2 linked regions of the Thioclava sp. GXIMD2076 genome follow. The main gene of each other region encodes a partner of the protein of the gene in region 2 in a complex. Links are inferred from orthologs where the notes say so. Each region holds a gene or a part of one and is shown on either strand. Other genes may lie near its edges. The genes, in order: clpA and clpS.

Region 1 (3,333 bases), 340 kb from region 2 along the record:
TCTGAACGCGTTTGAGACCGGCACAGGAAAGTGGATGATATCCTAGAACACCAAGAGGCCATCAAGGTCTCGATTTGAAGGCTGCAGCATGACCTATAGGCAACCTCAGCGCCGCCGAAAAACGGTCCGGGAAATGGGGCGGCCCTTCCTTAAACCCGCAGATCAGGGAGGCAGATCGCCGATAGTTCCATGGGCGTAGAGCCTATGGATCGTTGAAACTGACTTTGGTCTGGCAGTCATCGGCTGTTTGCGGATGGGGCAATCAAGGCAGCTGGAGGACGGATCTCGAATTGGAATAGGGAAGGGCTTACGTACCGGTCGGTTCGTTCGCACCCATCAGGGTAGCCCTCAAAACGGTTTCGGCCCCGCAGCGCGGGGCCGAAACGAAAAGATACGCGAGGGCGCGGCTCACTCGGCCGTTAGAAGCGGCGGCTTGGAACCGGAGATGCGCGGCTTGCCGGGCTCTTCGGCTTCAATGACAATCTCGTCGTCCTTCACCGAGACCTTCGCAAGACCACCTTTGGTCAGCTTGCCGAAGAGCAGCTCTTCCGCCAGCGGTTTCTTGATGTGCTCTTGGATCACGCGACCCAGCGGGCGGGCGCCCATACGCTCGTCATAGCCTTTCTCGGCCAGCCAGTTGGCGGCTTCCGGCGTCAACTCGATATGGACGTTGCGGTCGATCAGCTGGGCCTCGAGTTGCAGCACGAACTTGTCGACCACCTGAATGATCGTCTCGCGCGGCAGAGGCGCGAAGCTGACCACGGCATCCAGACGGTTGCGGAATTCCGGCGTGAAGGTCCGCTCGATGGCGGCGGTATCTTCGCCCTCGCGCCGATCCCGACCGAAGCCGATGGCGGCTTTCGCCATATCCGATGCACCTGCGTTCGAGGTCATGATCAGGATAACATTGCGGAAATCGACCTGACGACCGTTATGATCGGTCAGCTTCCCGTTATCCATCACCTGCAGCAGGATGTTATAGACATCAGGGTGCGCTTTCTCGATCTCGTCCAGCAGCAAGACGCAATGCGGATGCTGGTCGACGCCATCGGTCAGAAGGCCACCCTGATCGAAGCCGACATAGCCCGGAGGTGCGCCGATCAGACGCGAGACTGCGTGTTTCTCCATATATTCCGACATGTCGAAACGCAGCATCTCGACGCCGAGCGAGCTGGCAAGCTGTTTGGCAACCTCGGTCTTACCTACACCGGTCGGACCGGCAAAGAGGTAGTTACCGATCGGCTTCTCGGGCTCGCGCAATCCGGCCCGCGCCAGCTTGATCGAAGCCGAAAGAACCTCGATTGCCTTGTCCTGACCGAAGACCACACGTTTGAGCGTTTTCTCCAGATCGCGCAGCACTTCGGCATCGTCTTTCGACACGCTTTTCGGGGGAATGCGCGCAATCTTGGCCACGACGCTTTCGATCTCTTTGGGAGAGATCGTCTTGCGGCGCTTGCTATCGGGCAGCAGGTGTTGCGCAGCCCCGGCCTCGTCGATCACGTCAATCGCCTTGTCGGGCAGTTTGCGGTCATGGATGTAACGGGCCGACAGTTCCACTGCAGTCTTGATGGCCTCGTTGGTGAAGCGGATGTCGTGGTGCTCCTCGAAATAGGGTTTTAGCCCCATGAGAATCTTGACGGCATCGGCGGTCGAGGGCTCGTTTACATCGATTTTCTGGAACCGGCGCGACAGGGCGCGGTCCTTCTCGAAGTGCTGGCGGAACTCCTTATAGGTGGTGGAGCCCATGCAGCGCAGCTTGCCGCCGGCCAGCGCCGGTTTCAGCAGGTTGGAGGCATCCATTGCACCGCCGGAAGTCGCACCCGCGCCAATGACCGTATGGATCTCGTCGATGAAGAGGATCGCATCGGGATGTTCTTCGAGTTCCTTCACGACCGCCTTCAAACGCTCTTCGAAATCACCGCGGTAGCGGGTGCCCGCCAGAAGGGCGCCCATATCGAGCGAGTAGATCGTCGAGCCCTTCAGGATATCGGGTGTCTCGCCGCGCGTAATTTTCAGCGCAAGACCTTCCGCGATCGCGGTTTTGCCCACGCCGGGATCACCCACGAGGAGCGGGTTGTTCTTGCGACGGCGGCAGAGCACTTGCACGCAGCGTTCGACCTCCTCATGACGACCGATCAGCGGATCGATGTCACCCTTCTTGGATTTCTTGTTCAGATCGACGCAGTATTTCGCCAGAGCCGACTCCTTACCTTCACGCTCGGACTGATGCGCGGTGGTATCGGCTTTGGGGGTTTCTTCCTCCTCGGCACCTGTCACCGAACGGTTCTCGCCGAATTCAGGATCTTTGGCCACGCCGTGTGCGATGAAATTCACCGCGTCATAACGGGTCATCTCCTGCTCCTGCAGGAAGAAGGCCGCATTCGACTCGCGCTCGGCGAAGATCGCGACAAGCACATTGGCGCCGGTCACCTCGGAGCGGCCGGAGGATTGGACATGGATGGCCGCGCGCTGGATCACGCGCTGGAAAGCAGCAGTGGGCACCGCTTCGGAGCCTTCGACCTCTGTGATCAGGGTCGACAGGTCATCATCGATGAAGTCGGTTAGGGTTTGACGAAGTTCGTCCAGATCGACCGAGCAGGCTCGCATGACACGGTTCGCGTCAGGTTCGTCGATCAGCGCCAGCAGCAGGTGCTCAAGCGTCGCCAGTTCGTGCCGGCGCGCGTTGGCCAGTGCCAGCGCACCATGGATTGCTTGTTCTAAAGTAGTCGAGAACGAAGGCATGTGGTGCTCCTTTCCTATGTTGGCGAGCGCGTCAGAACGACTCTCTCACCAACCTGGCCTCATACTATTAAACTTCGGTGGAAATTCGCGCTCTTCAAGACCCTTGATGCAAATTCCGGATAAGTTTCAGGCTCTGCTGGAAAAGTGAACAGAAGGTAACCAAAACGGCCTTTACCGAAGCTGGGCTGCCAAAATGGGGTATCGTGTCCATGAAATCAACAGGCTGTAAAAGATTTGACGTAAAATTTCGACAATTTTTGATTAAAAAATAGGCGGTGCGGGAGAGGGCTGATTCACCGCGTTCAGCGCTGGCCTCGGACGATGTCCGACGATGGGGCAGGGCACCTTGCCAATAATAAGCATGATTGCGACAATTCGCCCGCATTTTTCATGACAAGAGGGTTGAAACATATGACCTCGGGGCACTAGGGAGGCATGTCAGCCCGAAGGTTTGGATATGCGCAGATATAAAATTTCCCGAAACGCTATGCTGCGTCGGTCCCGTGCGATGGTGTCATCGCGCAGACTGTGGAAATCGCGCCTCATCTTCTGGCTCGGTGCGATTGCGATCGGGGTGATTTCGGTCGGTTT
Region 2 (3,259 bases):
CAGGGCGTGAAGCTGCGGTTCGTGTTCACCAGAATATCGATCCGGTCAAACGCATCGATCGTGGCCGACAGAAGGTTGGCGACATTCAGCTTCTGGCACAGATCGCCTGCAAAGATCCGCACCGGACCTTCCGAGGTATCGGTGTCGGCAAATTCATCCTTCAGACGGCTCTCGTCGATATCGGCGAACATCACATTGGCACCGCGGTCCACGAAATGGCGCGCGATGGCGAGCCCGATCCCGTGGGCGGCGCCCGTCACGATGGCAGTCTTGCCGGAAATGGAAAGCGACATGCAGTCTCCTGCGGAGTGGTTGAAGCAAAGACGCGGCCGGTTAGCGGCCGCGTTTCGTCTGTGTAGGGGCAGCCTTGGCGACCTGCGACTTGCTCAGCGGCTTTTCGGCGAAGAACAGTTTGAACTGGGTATTGCCACCGATTTCCTCGACATGGTGGAACACCTGCCTGAGCGTGTCCTCATAGGGAAGATGGCGGTTGGCGACCATCCATAGCTTGCCTGAAAGCGACAGGATAGAGGCTGCTTTACGGATAAAGGCCTGACCGAGGTTCGGATCGCCCGCATGGCCCACATGGAAGGGCGGGTTCATGACGATCCCCGAATAGCGGGCGGCGGGCTCGAAGCCCGTGACATCTTCCCAATGGAAGCTTGCACGCTGATCGGTGATATTCTGCTTGGCGCAGTCAAGGGCTGCAAAATCTGCCTCGACCAGATCGAGCGTCTCGACCCCCTCGCGAGCGAGAATCTGCGCCGAGAGCCAGCCCCAGCCCGCCCCCAGATCGGCCATACGCGCCGGAAGGCGTCCGGGCAGCGCCTGCGCCAGCAGTGCCGAGCCTGCATCGACCTTATCGGCCGAAAACACGCCCGGTGTGGTAACGAATCCCTCTGTCGGGGTCTGGGCCTGCACGACCCACTCGTCCAGCACATCGCGCCGCGCGGCAAAGCGGAACACCTTGCCATGCGCCTTGGCGATGGCGCTTGAGGGCGAAACCAGTGGTTTGAGGGATTTCAGAACCGAATCCACCCCGTCATTCTTGGCACCGTCCACGAGGATCATACCGCCCTCCGCGACCAGGGCGCAGAGACGGGCCAGCGCGTTGCGGGCCTCCTGCTTGGCGCGCGGCAGAAAGAGGACTGCCGCCGCATATCCCGTGCTTTGAGGCGCGGGGCTGACGGTATAGCCACGGGCCGAAAGCCCCGCATGATCAGGGGCAAACCCCTGCACCAGCTCCAGCCTGTCCTTGGGCAGATCGGAAAGATCGGTATCGGCCAGAGCACCGAGCACGAGGATCGTGCCCGTCTCCGGCAGGGGCGCCTGTTCGAGCGCCAGCGAAAGTCGCGGATGTGTCATTGGGTTCGTCGCGGAAGGCCGCGCTCATTCCTTTTCCATCGTGCATTGCAGAGGGTGCTGGTGGCGGCGGGCGAAATCCATCACCTGCGCAACCTTGGTCTCGGCAATCTCGAAAGAGAACACCCCCACCACAGCCAGCCCCTTCTTGTGCACGGTCAACATGATCTCGAAGGCCTGCGCATGATTGAGCCCGAAGAAACGTTCGAGGATATGCACCACGAATTCCATCGGCGTATAGTCATCATTGAGCAGCATCACCTTATATAACGGAGGCTTACGGGTCTTGGGCCGCGTTTTCGTGGCCAGACCGGCATCGCCGTCATTGCCATTCTCGTCGTCGGCCATCATGCTGAACGGCTTGAAGTCGCCTGTCATCATCGCTTTTCCCGGGTTCCGAATATCTCAGGTCTTGTGGCGAATATAGGAAGACGGGAGCAGAAGAAAACCCTTTCTGCCCCGGCTCGCAATTCGAAATGTAATCTCTTACCCGACAATAGGAAGGAAACAGGGCCAATGACAATGCTGGGTTTCGATGCCGATGACACGCTATGGCATAACGAGCGGTTCTTCACGCTTACTCAGGCGCGATTTGCTGAATTGATGGGCGATTTTGCCGGACGGGATCATCTGGAGGACCGCCTTCTGGCCGCTGAGCGCCGAAATATCGGACGCTATGGCTTTGGGGTAAAAGGATTTACGCTCTCGATGATCGAAACCGCGATCGAGGTTTCGAAGGCACGGGTCAGCGCCACGGTGATCGCCGAGCTGTTGGAGGCGGGCCGCGAAATGCTAGCGCATCCGATCGAGCTGCTGCCGCATGTGGAAACCACGATCACCACCCTCGCCGCATCGTATAAACTCGTGCTGATCACAAAAGGCGATCTGCTCGATCAGGAACGCAAGCTGGCACAATCCGGGCTTGGACCGTGTTTTCAGGCGGTCGAGGTGGTGTCGGAGAAAACGCCCGAGATCTATACCCGCATTTTTGACCGTCACGGTATGGGGGTCCGACAGGGCATCATGGTGGGCAACTCCATGAAATCGGACATCCTCCCGATGCTCGAGGCCGGTGGGCGCGCCATCCACATTCCCGATCGGGGGGTCACATGGGCGCTCGATCATGCCGAGGCCCCCGCCTCCCATCCGCGCCTGTTAACACTCGAATCGATGGAAAATCTTGCCGAGGCTCTGCACAAATTCGCGCTCGAGTGAATCCCTTCGAGTAAAAAACACTCACTGCCCCGTGAACGAGGCTTGACTGCCGCAAGGGAATATAAGGTTAAGGATCAGTTAACAACACAACTTGAGGTATCGCAACCCATTGCAACCACCACATGATGTGGTGATGCAGGAAAAACGCAGTTAATGTGATTTGAACTTCCTAATTTTCACATTCAATCCTCCGTGCTATCTTTCCAATCATAAGCCCCGGTCAAAAAACAACGGGGCATCGAGGCAGATATAAGGATAAGAACCGTGACCACGCTTTCGCGCTGGATCCGAGCAGGGGTATGCGCGTTCTTCACATTGGTGCTTTTGCCGCTGGCCGTTCAAGCCGCGCCCTTTGCTGCCTATGTGATGGACATGCGCTCTGGTGAGGTCCTCTACGAGAAAAACGCCGACACGCGACTCTACCCCGCGTCGCTTACGAAAATGATGACGCTCTACATCACCTTTCAGGCCATTGAAGCCGGTGAGGTGAGCCTCGACAGCGAAATCACGGTGTCGAAGAATGCTGCCTCGCAACCGCCCTCGCGTCTGGGGCTGCGCGCCGGACAGAAGATCAAACTGCGCTATCTGATCCGCGCCGCCGCCGTGAAATCCGCAAACGATGCGGCTGCCGCGATCGGCGATGCGCTGGGTGGCAACGAGGAGAACTGGGCCGCGCGGATGA

Evidence for each region.
Region 1: the proteins of clpS (region 2) and clpA are in contact, whole or in part, in a solved structure (PDB 1LZW), measured with the Escherichia coli proteins. The link is inferred for Thioclava sp. GXIMD2076 from one-to-one orthologs.

Annotation. Positions count from the first base shown.
Region 1 is NZ_CP149932.1:95,697-99,029, reverse strand. The notes cover bases 76-3,089. They hold clpA (ATP-dependent Clp protease ATP-binding subunit ClpA), read right to left. Parts: upstream 2,743-3,089; coding sequence 409-2,742; downstream 76-408. In the rest of the region: WDB91_RS00495 (chloride channel protein), read left to right, coding at 3,230-3,333. UniProt on the Escherichia coli protein: ATP-dependent specificity component of the ClpAP protease. It directs the protease to specific substrates. It has unfoldase activity. The primary function of the ClpA-ClpP complex appears to be the degradation of unfolded or abnormal proteins.
Region 2 is NZ_CP149932.1:436,791-440,049, forward strand. The notes cover bases 52-2,991. They hold clpS (ATP-dependent Clp protease adapter ClpS), read right to left. Parts: upstream 1,714-2,991; coding sequence 1,390-1,713; downstream 52-1,389. Other genes in these bases: WDB91_RS02200 (SDR family oxidoreductase), read right to left, coding at 52-293; WDB91_RS02205 (class I SAM-dependent methyltransferase), read right to left, coding at 334-1,365; WDB91_RS02215 (HAD family hydrolase), read left to right, coding at 1,879-2,577; WDB91_RS02220 (D-alanyl-D-alanine carboxypeptidase family protein), read left to right, coding at 2,944-2,991. In the rest of the region: more of WDB91_RS02200, read right to left, coding at 1-51; more of WDB91_RS02220, read left to right, coding at 2,992-3,259. UniProt on the Escherichia coli protein: Involved in the modulation of the specificity of the ClpAP-mediated ATP-dependent protein degradation.